Regions from separate parts of the Shewanella sp. 2_MG-2023 genome, predicted to be linked through region 3. Evidence: predicted binding sites of a transcription regulator. Region 3 holds the regulator's gene; each other region holds the start of a gene.
The links. The regulator sigma-54, encoded in region 3, starts transcription at its own class of promoters, with help from an activator protein. The targets are predictions, from matches to a motif close to GTTGGCACGNNNNTNGNNT.

Region 1: the regulator sigma-54 is predicted to act here: its motif matches at 1,821-1,839, upstream of fliE (flagellar hook-basal body complex protein FliE).
Region 2: the regulator sigma-54 is predicted to act here: its motif matches at 2,539-2,557, upstream of Q4600_RS03445 (YccF domain-containing protein).

What each region holds. Positions count from the first base shown of each region.
Region 1 covers NZ_JAUOSO010000014.1:80,448-84,738, forward strand. Annotated here, with positions in the region: gene fliF (flagellar basal-body MS-ring/collar protein FliF) at 1-1,390, opposite strand, end outside; gene fliE (flagellar hook-basal body complex protein FliE) at 1,425-1,766, opposite strand; gene Q4600_RS14665 (sigma-54 dependent transcriptional regulator) at 1,964-3,313, opposite strand; gene Q4600_RS14670 (PAS domain-containing sensor histidine kinase) at 3,306-4,291, opposite strand, start outside.
Region 2 covers NZ_JAUOSO010000002.1:253,874-258,164, forward strand. Annotated here, with positions in the region: gene Q4600_RS03430 (ChrR family anti-sigma-E factor) at 1-309, shown strand, start outside; gene Q4600_RS03435 (hypothetical protein) at 896-1,069, shown strand; gene Q4600_RS03440 (1-aminocyclopropane-1-carboxylate deaminase/D-cysteine desulfhydrase) at 1,371-2,318, opposite strand; gene Q4600_RS03445 (YccF domain-containing protein) at 2,620-3,033, shown strand; gene Q4600_RS03450 (EVE domain-containing protein) at 3,351-3,809, opposite strand; gene Q4600_RS03455 (LysR family transcriptional regulator) at 3,827-4,291, opposite strand, start outside.
Region 3 covers NZ_JAUOSO010000023.1:56,025-60,315, reverse strand. Annotated here, with positions in the region: gene Q4600_RS19110 (HPr family phosphocarrier protein) at 1-94, opposite strand, end outside; gene rapZ (RNase adapter RapZ) at 103-948, opposite strand; gene ptsN (PTS IIA-like nitrogen regulatory protein PtsN) at 945-1,388, opposite strand; gene hpf (ribosome hibernation promoting factor) at 1,391-1,678, opposite strand; gene Q4600_RS19090 (RNA polymerase factor sigma-54) at 1,703-3,187, opposite strand; gene lptB (LPS export ABC transporter ATP-binding protein) at 3,369-4,100, opposite strand.

The DNA.
Region 1 (4,291 bases), on a different contig from region 3:
CTAATACCAATAATGCACCTAAAACCAGTCTTACCGCGCGCCAAAACCAAGGTTGCTCCCATAACTCAGGCTCAGGTAATGCTTCAATTAATTGATCCATAAATGGAACGGTAACCACTTCTAAAGTATCACCACGTTGGCTAGTAAAGCCCATAGCCCCTTCCAGTAAACGGCGAATATTCGTCAGCTCTTGTTCGGTTCTTGGCACTCTAGTGACCACACCATTTTCATCAACCGCACCTGGTTTATAATCAATCGCCACTGACACGCTGACTCGTCTTACTTGGCCAACTTGCTGACGTGTATGACTAATTGTGGTGTCTAACTCAAAGTTACGGGTCGCTTCACGGTGGCTGTCACCACTGACTGAGGTAGTTTCTGCTTCACCGACTTCTTGTGGGATGTTTGATTCCATTGGCGGTTGATTTGATAAAGCGCCAGGAATACCGCCCATTGATTGACCTGATGAATTACGTTCAATGGTCATTTCACTACGAATCGCAGGTAAATCAGGTGAAAAGCGTTTGGCCGTTTGTTCAACCGCAGTAAAATCCATGTTCACATCGACCTGAGAAGTAAAATTTTCAGGTCCTAATATCGGCATTAAAATCGATTCGACTTTATTACGATACTCAGCTTCTTTCTGTTGAACCAATTCTTGTTCGCGGCGCGCTCTAGATGATGCCGCATCTTGGCTGCCTGAATTTAATAAACGGCCATTAGAGTCAGTTACAGTCACTCTCGTTGGGTCTAAGCCCTGTACTGCTGAAGCAACAATATCGACGATAGAGTCAATTTCTTCTTGTCCTAAACTGCCTCGACGAACATTGACCACAACAGTTGCACTTGGTTTGGATTTATTGCGGGCAAAAACATTTTCTTTTGGCAAAGCTAAAATAACTTTAGCGCGAGTTACGCTATTTAGTTCTTCAATTACTCGGGCTAAATTGACTTCTTGGCTTTGCTTTAAGCGTGCTTGCTCCATTCGTTGGCTAACACCGAAGCCACTGTCTTTACTTAGGTAATCTGTTGGCTGGCTTGATGCTTCAACGCCTGCACGAGCTAGTAATAGTTTTACATTTTGATATTTGTCTTCAGGAATACTGACGACATCACCAGAAATTTTATAGGCAATTTTATTTTTATCCAAAACGTCCAACACTTGGATCATTTCGTTTGTTTCCATTTGACCTAACGGTCTGTACTCAGGCTCTTGCGCCCACATCATCATAAATACAGCCAATACCAAACAAACGGCTAATGCCAGAATCATAGTAATTTGACGCATAAAATCAGCACTACCAAAAGAACTCATCAAACCAGGTTTATTTTCCTGCTGAATCCCTGTGCTACTAGCGGTATCTGAATCTAATACGAGATCTGTACTCACAATAATTACCTACTTTCTAATCTGATAAAGAGGCCTAAACAGGCATGCTCATAATTTCTTTGTAAGCTTCGACAAGCTTATTTCTTACCTGTACTGTCGCTTCAAAAGCCACACCAGATTTTTCACGAGCAATAACGGTATCTGATAAAGTTACCGTAGAATCACCCATCTCTAAACGAGTGGCTAGATTAGCCGAGTTTTTCTGTAACTCTGTCACACCGCCAACAGCTTGAGAAAGCAATTCTCCGAAGTCTGCACCTGAAGTATTGCCTACTTTCTGGATCATATCCGGTTGGATAGGTGAGCGAAGATTAGGCGAGATTTCACCACGAAGTGATTGCATTTCTTGTAAGAAAGGATTCGAGCTAATCTGCATTGTAATCTCCTATTCGTCGGATATTTGACGACTAAAAACCAGTTACAATAGATTTAGCAAGTAGGATGCCAACAATAGAATTAACGCGATAGTTTGGGTGATTTTATTACTAATGGATGACTGTTTGACTAGCAAGTGAACAAGTAAACCTGATCGAAAGCCAAATCAGGTTTACTTTGTAGCAGTCTAGCTAAAAGCTAAGCAGGGACTTGTATTCCCATATCGCGCATCTTGGCCATTTTATAACGTAAGGTTCTAGCACTGATACCTAGCTTTTCCGCAACGTCTTTGCGGCTACCATTACACTGGTTAAGTGTCTCAAGAATAATTACATGCTCTTGAGCTTTTAACTCATCACCAAGTCCTTCATTTTCAGCTACAGGTTTGACTTGAGTAGGTTCAGGTTGCTGTAATTCAACTTCATTTGAATCTAATATGATATCTGCTGTTGAAATAGCCTCTCCAGTATGAAGAATTAATGCTCGTTGAATCACATTATCCAGCTCACGAACATTTCCTGGCCAGCGATAAGTCAACAAACGTCTACAAGCCACTTCATCCAAAGTCGGCAAAGGTGAGATATTGGCATTCTTAGCATGCTTAACCAATAAATGACGCGCAAGTGGTAAGATATCAGCTGGTCGTTGATTCAAAGCAGGCCAAGTTAACGGGAATACGTTAATTCGATAATATAAATCTTCTCTGAAACCGCCTGATGCCACCATTTCTTTTAAGTCTCTGTTAGAAGTAGCAAGCACACGCACATCAAGAGAAATAGTTTTACGCCCGCCTAAACGTTCAACTTCTCGTTCTTGTAACACTCGCAGTAGCTTAGCTTGAAGACCTAATTCCATTTCTGAAATTTCATCTAATAAAATCGTACCACCTTGAGCTTGTTCAAATTTACCGGGACAAGCTTGGTATGCGCCAGTAAAAGCGCCTTTTTCATAACCAAATAATGTCGCTTCGAGCATATTTTCTGGAATGGCGGCACAATTAATTGCAATAAAGGGTTGTTGTGAACGCGAGCTATTTTGATGTATGTATCGTGACAATACCTCTTTTCCTGAACCGCTTGGCCCCATAATCATCACTGACGCATCTGAACTGGCTACACGCTGGGCAATAGAAAGTAATGCCAAACTTTTGTCATCAGCCACCACAGGCTGATCAAGATTTTGCTTTAGGGGTAAATAACGTGACACTTGGTTAAGTAGTACTTCTGGCGCAAATGGTTTCGCTAGATAATCAACAGCACCAAGTTTAATCGCACTAACCGCACTATCAATGGTTGCATAAGCGGTCATCAGTAGCACTGGCACTTTACAGTTTTGCTGCTGTAAATAATTTAACAAGCCTATACCACCAATGCCTTCCATTTGAACATCACTAATAACCAAATCAAATTCTGTTGACTTGAGAGCAAGAATTGCATCTTCTGCAGATGCAACATCAACACATTCATAGCTTGCCAGCAGTAAGGTGTCGAGTAAGGCCTCACGTAAAGATGCGTCATCTTCAACGAGTAATAGTTTTGCTTCACCCATGTGATGCCTCCGGGCTATTGTGATTTTCTGCGCCACGTTCTGTTTTACTGAAGTCGTTATCTGTAATGTTGTTATCAGCTAATGCTTCATTGTTTAACACTTCACTTTCGAAACCTGTCGTCTGAGTTTTATGCGATTGATAAATCGGGAATGACAATCTGATTAAACAGCCTTTATTTGGTTGTGATGAGACTTGCACTGTCCCTTTATGATTTCTTACTACCGTTTGAACAACTGCTAAGCCTAAACCTGTACCTTGGCTTTTGGTTGTAAAAAATGGCTCTAGAATCTGTTGCTGCATATCAGCTGCTAATCCTTTGCCATTATCAATAACATCAATATTAATATGAGTATTAGATGAAGCTGTAATGATTCTAATTTCTGTGGCATTAGCCTCTAAGCTATTCATAACAAGATTATTAATTGCTGAACTTAGCGCATTACTATTAGCTAACATTCGTTCACTAGCTTGATTAAAATAATTTAACTGACACTGTTTTTTTTCAGCAATGGGTTCACAACTAGCAAGTACAGGTTCGATAATATCTTCAACGTCAGTCACCTGGGATGCATCATCTTGCTTATTTTTAGCCATTAACAGCATGTCATTTACTTGTCGCTCAAGTTCATTCAACCTGTCGACTAATTTAGTTTGAAATCGTTTTTTAGCCGTATCATTCAGTTTTGGACTAGCAAGGTTAGATGCATATAACATAGCGGCAGAAAGCGGTGTTCTTACCTGGTGAGCCAAGGTTGCGACCATTTTTCCTAACGCCGATAAGCGTTGGAGGTGCGACAAATTTTTCTGTAATAAACGTGTTTCGGTTAAATCTGTTAAAACAATTAATTGTCCAGGTTCTGGCGTTAACGGAGTAATAGCCAGTTTAACTCTTCGACCGTTTTTAAGTGAGACTTCATGACCATCATCTTCTTGCGGTGAAAAAGCGCGGTTAATAATATCGAACCATTTAGCCCCTT
Region 2 (4,291 bases), on a different contig from region 3:
AAAGTCAGTCGTTTACGCTTAGACACTGGTGAAAATCAAGCTCGTGCTAGTTTGCTACACATTGCTGAAAATGGCGAGATACCACAACACAGCCACAAAGGTGAAGAGTTAACCTTGTTGTTAGCTGGCGAGTTCAGTGATGAATACAACACTTACACTGCAGGCGATTTCATTTTACTTAATGGCGAACATGAACACAGCCCTAAAACAGTAGAAGGTTGTTTATGTTATACCGTTGTAGATGCACCTTTGTATTTCACCAAAGGCATTAGCAAGTTGCTCAACCCTATCGGTGAGTTGATTTACTAAACGAGATAGATCCAGTAATTTGCTTAAATGAATTAAGCACTGTGAGTTATTTACACCAAATCATTTACAGTAAAAAGCACAGCGATAGTTATCGACACATATAGTGTTTGGTAACTATTGCTGTTGTTTTACATTTTTCGGTGAATTTATCCCCGAAAAAACACTGATTAGTTCACCTTTTAGTCTGAAACTGTTCTATTTTGAAAAAAATGTATTGCTATATAAAAAATATACGCATATTATCCGTTATGTTATTAAGTTAACTTGTATTTATTTGTTTACCCTTCTGTTAGTCATATAACTGCACCAGTAAACCCACACTACAAGTCATTTTGCAAAGTTCAACATTGTCGATAATTGTCATTAGTTTGTCATATGGCTATGTTCAACTATTCAAAGCAAGTATGTTGGCGATTAAAAAAATTAATCAATTTAAGCCTACTTGTAAGTGTAATGAACACAATTAACTTAAGCAGACAAAACTAAACCAATACACAAAGAAACTTACGCAACACAACTGCTTAAGGATATTTATTGTTATTACTTACTCACCATTAGGTGAAATTTTAAACAAGGAGTGTGGCACATGTCATACAACATTAATGGTCATGAAATTACAGTTAATTTCCCTGTAAACTCAATATCATCAAACAAAAACTCAATAGCTTTTACTGACAGCCAAGGTAAAACTAAAACAACTTTTTCAAAGCGCACTGAAGCGTTAAAATTTATGAAATGGTTGATTACGGCTAACAAGTAACACTTTCTATAACGCTTGCGTTATTCATTTGCTCAGTTACTCAATAAACATCGCTTCTCGGTATTTCCTCTCACACATTACCGGACGTTTATTAGAACTGAGCAATATGAAAAGAACCTACTCTTAAATCACTTCACTACTTACAAAATCACTAACTTATTCTCAGATTCACTGACCTATTCACAAAATCACTGGTCAAGTTTGTCAATTTCCATTTTACGCACAATACCCCACCAAAATATAAATAACGATAAATACAAAACCTAAACTGACTTACTTCCTCATCAGCCTTATTTGAGTGTTACTTTGCCTGATACTTGCGTTGATACCTGGCTAACATGCTTGGATTACCTAACACGCCACCTTGATGCAAATACATTAGCGGCGCAGTGTTATCTATATTATCCACGGTACTTGATTGCGTTAAAAAATGTTCAAGCATAATAAAACCCACTGGATCGTATAGCAGCTCAAATTCAATGCCACTTGCACACACGCGCTGCCACATCTCATAACACTCACGTTTTAACTTTCCAAAGTGATATTTATTGCCATTAGAGATAATACGTGGGTGATGAAGCGCATTTTCGCTTAACTGATTGAACTGCAACCTTAGGTAATCATCACCACCAACGCAGCTGCAAGTCAGTACATTCACTTCTGGTAAATCTTCATGCTCAAATCGCTTTATCTTAAAGAAGCGTTGTAAGAATAATGCTGTGGTGCCAGTGCCTGATGGTAAAAATAGGTTTAGGGTTGAATAGTGTTTTTCATGCATCCAGTCGAGAATTTGTTGACCTAGTTGTTCAAGGCCAATAGCGGCATACTCACAGCGACCGCCCTCTGGAATATACAATTCATTATCTAACGCTGATCTGGCAAGCTCTGTCACATAGCTATCAAGGCTTTCAGTGACATGCTCAGGCTTTTCGATGATATTGGCACCATTATCAAGTGCCGCCAAATAATTACCTTGTGGGTTTTGCTGTAAGTAATGGGCGATATGGTCAACATAATAATCCAACTGCCAGCCGCGCATTTTTGCCAACACAGCAAGCGAATGCAAAGAGTTGGCTTGCGCAGAACCATAACCCACCAGCTTAGTGATTTCAGGACATTCTTTTTCAAGAAAATACTGAAACTTGCGGGCTTTGTTGCCACTAAAGTCTGGATGGATCAGGTCGTCACGTTTAACAAATATTTCTCGCTGCGCAAATGTCATGGTCTCGACGGGCGTGGGCGCAAACATAATGATTCACTTATTCAATGATTAAAAACCTTAATGACTATTTTACCTAAAAATTAGTGAGAACCGCTATCTCGAACTTATCCTAGAATGTATTCAATAACATTCCATGAGCCTTGTTGGATATATTTGTTTGATAAGGTCAAGCTGCATAAATGAATAAAATCGATATAAAACAGAAGCTAAGATGAGTCCTACTTTAAAATATAAGCAATGAAAAATTATTGGCACATTTCTAGCTATCTAAGCATAAGACTTAAAAAAGACTTAACAATTTTATTCATTCGAAACTAAGGGATTATCAATGTCAGTGTTGAGATTAATATTTAATATTGCGTGGTTCATCATGGGCGGGTTTGTAATGGGACTTGCGTGGTGGTTAGCAGGGCTATTATGTTTTATCAGTATTGTTGGTATTCCTTTTGGACGTGCTTGCTTTGTGATTGGCGAAATGGCTTTTTGGCCTTTTGGACAAGAAAATGTCAATCGCAAACATTTATCAGGAATTGAAGATTTTGGTACGGGCCCATTAGGTATGGTCGGTAATGTTATTTGGTTCTTATTCTGTGGTATTTGGTTAGCGATTGGTCATCTTACCCATGCTCTGGCTTGTTTTGTGACTATTATCGGTATTCCGTTTGCGATACAACATGTCAAATTGGCATTATTGAGCCTCACGCCTATCGGCCAAACAATTGTAGCTAAAGAGAGTTACTAATCTAGCTAAAACAAGTGACTAATCTAGCTAAAAAGAGTGACTAACTGAAACAACACAATGCGGATGGCATCAAGCGTATAGATAGGGCCTATTGATCTTTCGAGGTTGTTTTTGCAGCGAATTGTTGGTCATTTGTACAAGGCAGAGACTTTGTGGTGTAGTTCTTCATAAAAAGCTTATTCTACATAAAAAGTCGATAACGCAGTAAAAATGACCAACAGGCCCTAGACACTTACCAAAAAGGAACTCAATTGAGTTCCTTTTTGGTATCCGCTTTATAACTGATATTAATAATAGGAATCGCAATATTAAGACCTTTACTCAAGGGACAATATGTAATCAAACTCTTGCTGAGTCACAGGTTGTACACTAAGTCTTGCTCCCTTGCTGACTAATAGCATTTTAGCCAGATTAGGATCTGCTTTTAATTCAGCCAGCGTAATGATGCGTTTAAATTTTGATTTATAGGTTAAATCTACTGCTACCCAGCGTGGATTATCAATGGAAGATTTAGCATCAAAGTAGGTTGAAGTTTGATCAAAAGCACTTTGGTCAATATAAGGCGCTGATGATACTGTTGCTAAACCCACTATGCCTGGCACTTTACAGCTTGAATGATAAAAAAAGACTGTATCGCCGAGCTTTACTTTATCCCGTAAAAAATTACGAGCTTGATAGTTTCTGATCCCATCCCAAGTTTCTGTTTTATTTTTGCATTGCTGTAAATCATCAATACTGAACTCATCAGGTTCAGATTTCATTAACCAATAAGCCATATCTCGTTCCTATTTTTCTAGCTTTCATCAAACAAAGCGAATTCTTCTAAAATTAAATCCGTGAATAACTGCCCTGCTCGGCCTAATGGTCGCTCAAGTGTCGACACTAACTGCGGGGTGAAACGAAAACGATGGCCACCAACAAAGTCAACAATCGCTAACTGAGTGCTGTCGAGCTCTTCAGCTATCAAATATTCAGGCATCCAACCGAAGCCTAATCCTTTCAGTAACGCATTCTTCTTCATGATAAACCCTGATAAATAAAACACTTTATCACCACCAAATTGTAACTCATCACGCTGTTTTGTCGGTGCAGAATCTTCGATGGTCAGTTCAACATGTTGCTGCAATTCAGATAAACTCACCGATGACATGGTGGCTAAAGGATGCTGCGCTGAACACACTAAAATACTGGTCACTGTGGGTAATTGTTTTGCAGAGAAATATGGCGCAGCAACATAATCTTTGACCAACATTAAATC
Region 3 (4,291 bases):
CTTCAAACTCAGTGGCTAGTATGGCCAGTTTAGTGGCAGCTCTTGCATGGAGTCCAAGTTTGTTACTGATGGTGATATCTTTCGAGATACTCAATTCAGTTGTCACAGTTTGAGTTCTCTATGGCGGGCACTGACTTGATGCTTAGTATTAGAAAAGCGTTTTGTTAGTTGATCGGCAATATAAACTGAGCGGTGCTGACCACCAGTACAACCAATCGCGATCGTTAGGTAGCTACGGTTGTTACGCTCAAGGTGTGGCATCCAAGTTTCGAACAAGTTTTCAATTTGCCAAATGAATTTATTCACCAAAGGCTGTCTACCTAAGAATTCCTGCACGGGTAAATCGAGACCTGTTAGAGGTCGTAACTCAGTTTCCCAATGAGGATTTGGTAAAAAGCGTACATCAAACATAAAGTCAGCTTCAGTAGGCATACCATGTTTGAAACCAAAAGATTCAAAGTGGATCACTAATTCTTTATCAATGCTACCCATTAAGATTTGTCTGACTTGATCGCTTAAGTCATAAATCGTTAGCTGTGAAGTATCAATGTAGTGATCGACCATTTTAGCGATAGGCTCGAGTAAACGGCCTTCTAATTGAATCGCTTCTTGCAGTGAAATTTGGTTTTTTGACAGAGGGTGTAAACGGCGGGTTTCACTGTAGCGCTTTAACAGCACTTTATCATTAGAATTTAAAAATAAACTAATGATGGTCGTATCGTCAGAAAGCAAGGCTATCTGCTCTTCTAGCACTTTGCCTTGCTCTTCAATATTACGAACGTCGACGCTAATCGCGACAAGGTCGTTATTGCCTTTGAGCTGTTCAAGTAAACTACCAATAAGTGGTAAAGGTAGGTTATCAACACAGTAATAACCTAAATCTTCTAATACCCTTAGTGCTACTGATTTACCTGAGCCTGATCGTCCTGATACGATGACAAGTTTCATGCAGTTATAACCTGATAAAGTTCTGTAGCGTCATGACTCTTTCGAAGTCGCTTAAGGATTAATTTATCGCTCAGTTTTTCAGCCATACTCGACAGCGTACTTAAATGCTGTTGGCATTGATCAGAAGGAACTAACAGCGCAAATAATATATCCACGGGTTTCTTGTCGATAGCATCAAACTCAATGCCTTCTTCACACTTGATCAAAATTGCTATCGGTTCTTCGATATCAGTTAATCGACCATGAGGAATCGCAATGCCATTTCCTATACCTGTACTACCCATTTTTTCACGTGCTATTAAACTTTCAAAAATAGCCTGTGAAGATAGGGTTGGGTACTGGGCAGCCATTAAATCGCTGATAAGTTCCAGTACTTTTTTCTTACTGCCCGGCGTGGCGCAGGTAGTGCACGCCGGCTGCAGAATGGTGCGAAGTTCCATCGTTAGTGTTTAATTAACTTCTCTTTGTGTTTAATTACCTGACGATCTAATTTGTCGATCAGGGCGTCAATTGCAACATACATATCAGCGTTCTGTGATACCGCAAAAACTTCACCTCCTTTGAGGTGTAATTTTGCCTCTGCAATTTGTTGCAGCTTTTGAACATTGAGCACAACGTGAACATTATTGATCTGTTCGAAGTGTCGTTCAAGCTTTGAAAACTTAGTTTGTACATACTCACGTAAAGATTGAGTAATTTCCACATGGTGCCCAGTCAGGTTAATTTGCATAGATCATCCTCCAATAACAAAGGCTTATAGGCTTTTGCGTTGGTTTGAGGGAGGGATGAGCATTGCTTCACGATATTTGGCGATCGTACGCCGAGCAACATTGATCCCTTGTTCTGCCAATAGCGTCGCCATTTTACTATCGCTAAGTGGCTTTTGCTGGTTTTCCGCTGCAACAAGCTTCTTTATAAAGGCACGAATTGCAGTAGAAGAACACTCTCCGCCATCATCAGTACTCACATGGCTTGAGAAGAAATATTTTAGTTCAAAAAGTCCCCTAGGGGTGTGCATATACTTTTGTGTCGTGACACGCGAAATGGTTGATTCATGCATTTCAACGGCTTCAGCAATGTCATTAAGTACCATTGGCTTCATTGCTTCTTCGCCAAACTCAAAAAAGCCTTGTTGAAATTGCACAATACAATTAGCCACTTTTAATAAGGTTTCATTGCGGCTTTCAATACTTTTGATAAACCATTTCGCTTCTTGCAAATGACCACGGATAAATTGGCTGTCTGATTGGTTTGCTGAGCCTTTTGCCATTGCTGCATATTGCTGATTCACACCAATTTTTGGCATGTTATCTGGATTTAACTCAACGACCCAACGGCCACTCTTTTTAAACACTGTCACATCAGGAATGACATATTCATCTTTAATAGGAGTGATCTGTAACCCTGGACGTGGGTTAAGCGTTTGAATAAATTGAATCGCTTCGCGTAAATCATCTTCTTTAAGCTTGGTTTTACGCATTAATAATCTAAAGTCGCGGCCTGCAATTAAGTCTAGGTGTTCTGCAATCAGTAGCTTAACGTTATCGATACAAGGTATTTCATTAGGGTATTGGCCAAGCTGAATCATCAAGCATTCGCTTAAATCTCTTGCTGCAACGCCTACAGGATCAAAATGCTGTACTCGTTTGAGTACAGCTTCAACTTCATCGAGTTCAATATCTTCTAGGCCTAAAGCTTGCAATATGTCTTCAGTTGTTTGGGTTAAGTAACCACGTTCATCAACGGCATCGATAATCGCTGTAGCAATTACCAGATCGTTTTCAGAAAAAGGGGTGAGATTTTTTTGCCACTCTAAATGCTCATATAAGCCTTCTGTGGTTTCACCCTGAAAAGGCATATCGTCATCACGAGCCACTGCGCCAGAACCTGAACTTGGGGATGCTGTGTAAACTTCATCCCATGTGGTATCCATTGGTAATTCGTCAGGCATGGATTCTTTGGTCAACGATTCAGTGGTGTCTACGGTTGAGGTGTCTTTTTCAACAGTCACTTGGCTGTTATCACTAAAATCAGTATCGGTTTGCTGGGCGTTTTCTTTTACAGGTTCTTTTGCTTTAGCAAACTCATCTTCGAGCTCAAGGAGTGGATTTGAGTCAAGTGCTTGTTGAATTTCTTGCTGTAGCTCCAATGAGGAAAGTTGCAATAAGCGAATGGCTTGTTGCAACTGTGGGGTCATAGTCAGGTGTTGACCCATTTTAAGTTGGAGTGAGGCTTTCATTTACCGCTTATCCCTAATTGAGTTTCATCATCGCGACTAACAATTGTGTGGGTCTAGCACCTTTTTAAACTGCTTCTAGGCTTAAGCTTAACCTTGGCTTAAGTTCAGTCTAGAACATTGCACTAAAAAGTGGGACTGATACTGGTCGCGACATGCCATATTGTGCACTAAAGAATGCTAACTATAGCTTGAATTGCTCACCTAAGTATACTGACCTGACTTGCTGATTGTCTAAGATTTCAGCAGGCGTGCCTTCTGCAATTAAATCACCGTGGCTAACAATATACGCGCGCTCACATACATCAAGCGTTTCACGAACATTATGGTCGGTAATGAGTACTCCAAGTCCACGATTTTTTAATTGTTGAATAATTTTCTTGATATCTATCACAGAGATAGGATCGACACCGGCAAAAGGCTCATCTAGCAGAATGAACTTAGGATTTGCCGCTAATGCGCGTGCGATTTCAACACGTCGACGTTCACCACCCGATAATGCCATACCTTGGCTATCGCGAATGTGAGTAATATTAAACTCTTCTAATAAGTGCTCTAACTCTTCGATGCGCTGCTCAGTCGTTAAACTTTTGCGGGTTTGCAACACCGCCATAATATTATCGTGTACGGTTAACTTGCGAAAAATGCTGGCTTCTTGCGGTAAATAACCAATGCCTTTGCGTGCACGCAGGTGCATTGGATCTGCCGTGAGATCATCTGAATCAATTAATATGCGGCCTTTATCACTTTTAACTAAGCCAACGACCATATAAAAGGTGGTGGTTTTACCTGCACCATTTGGCCCTAATAGCCCAACAATTTGACCTGTTTTAACGGTAAGACTGACATTTTTGACCACTTGGCGACTTTTGTAGCTTTTAGCCAAGTTTTCAGCTGTTAAGGTAATTTGGGTCATTATTGAGTTTGCTCTAGCGCTGGTGTTTCAGGTAATGCATCTGAAGCTGGTTGCTCATCAATTGATGCAGGTTTAGCTATTGCAGGTGTTTCAGATTCAGTTGCTGCTGCCGAATCTAAACCATTTTCAGTGTTTTCGATAACGGCATCAGATTGATTTTCAATTAACTTCTCAACTGTTTCTTCAGGTGC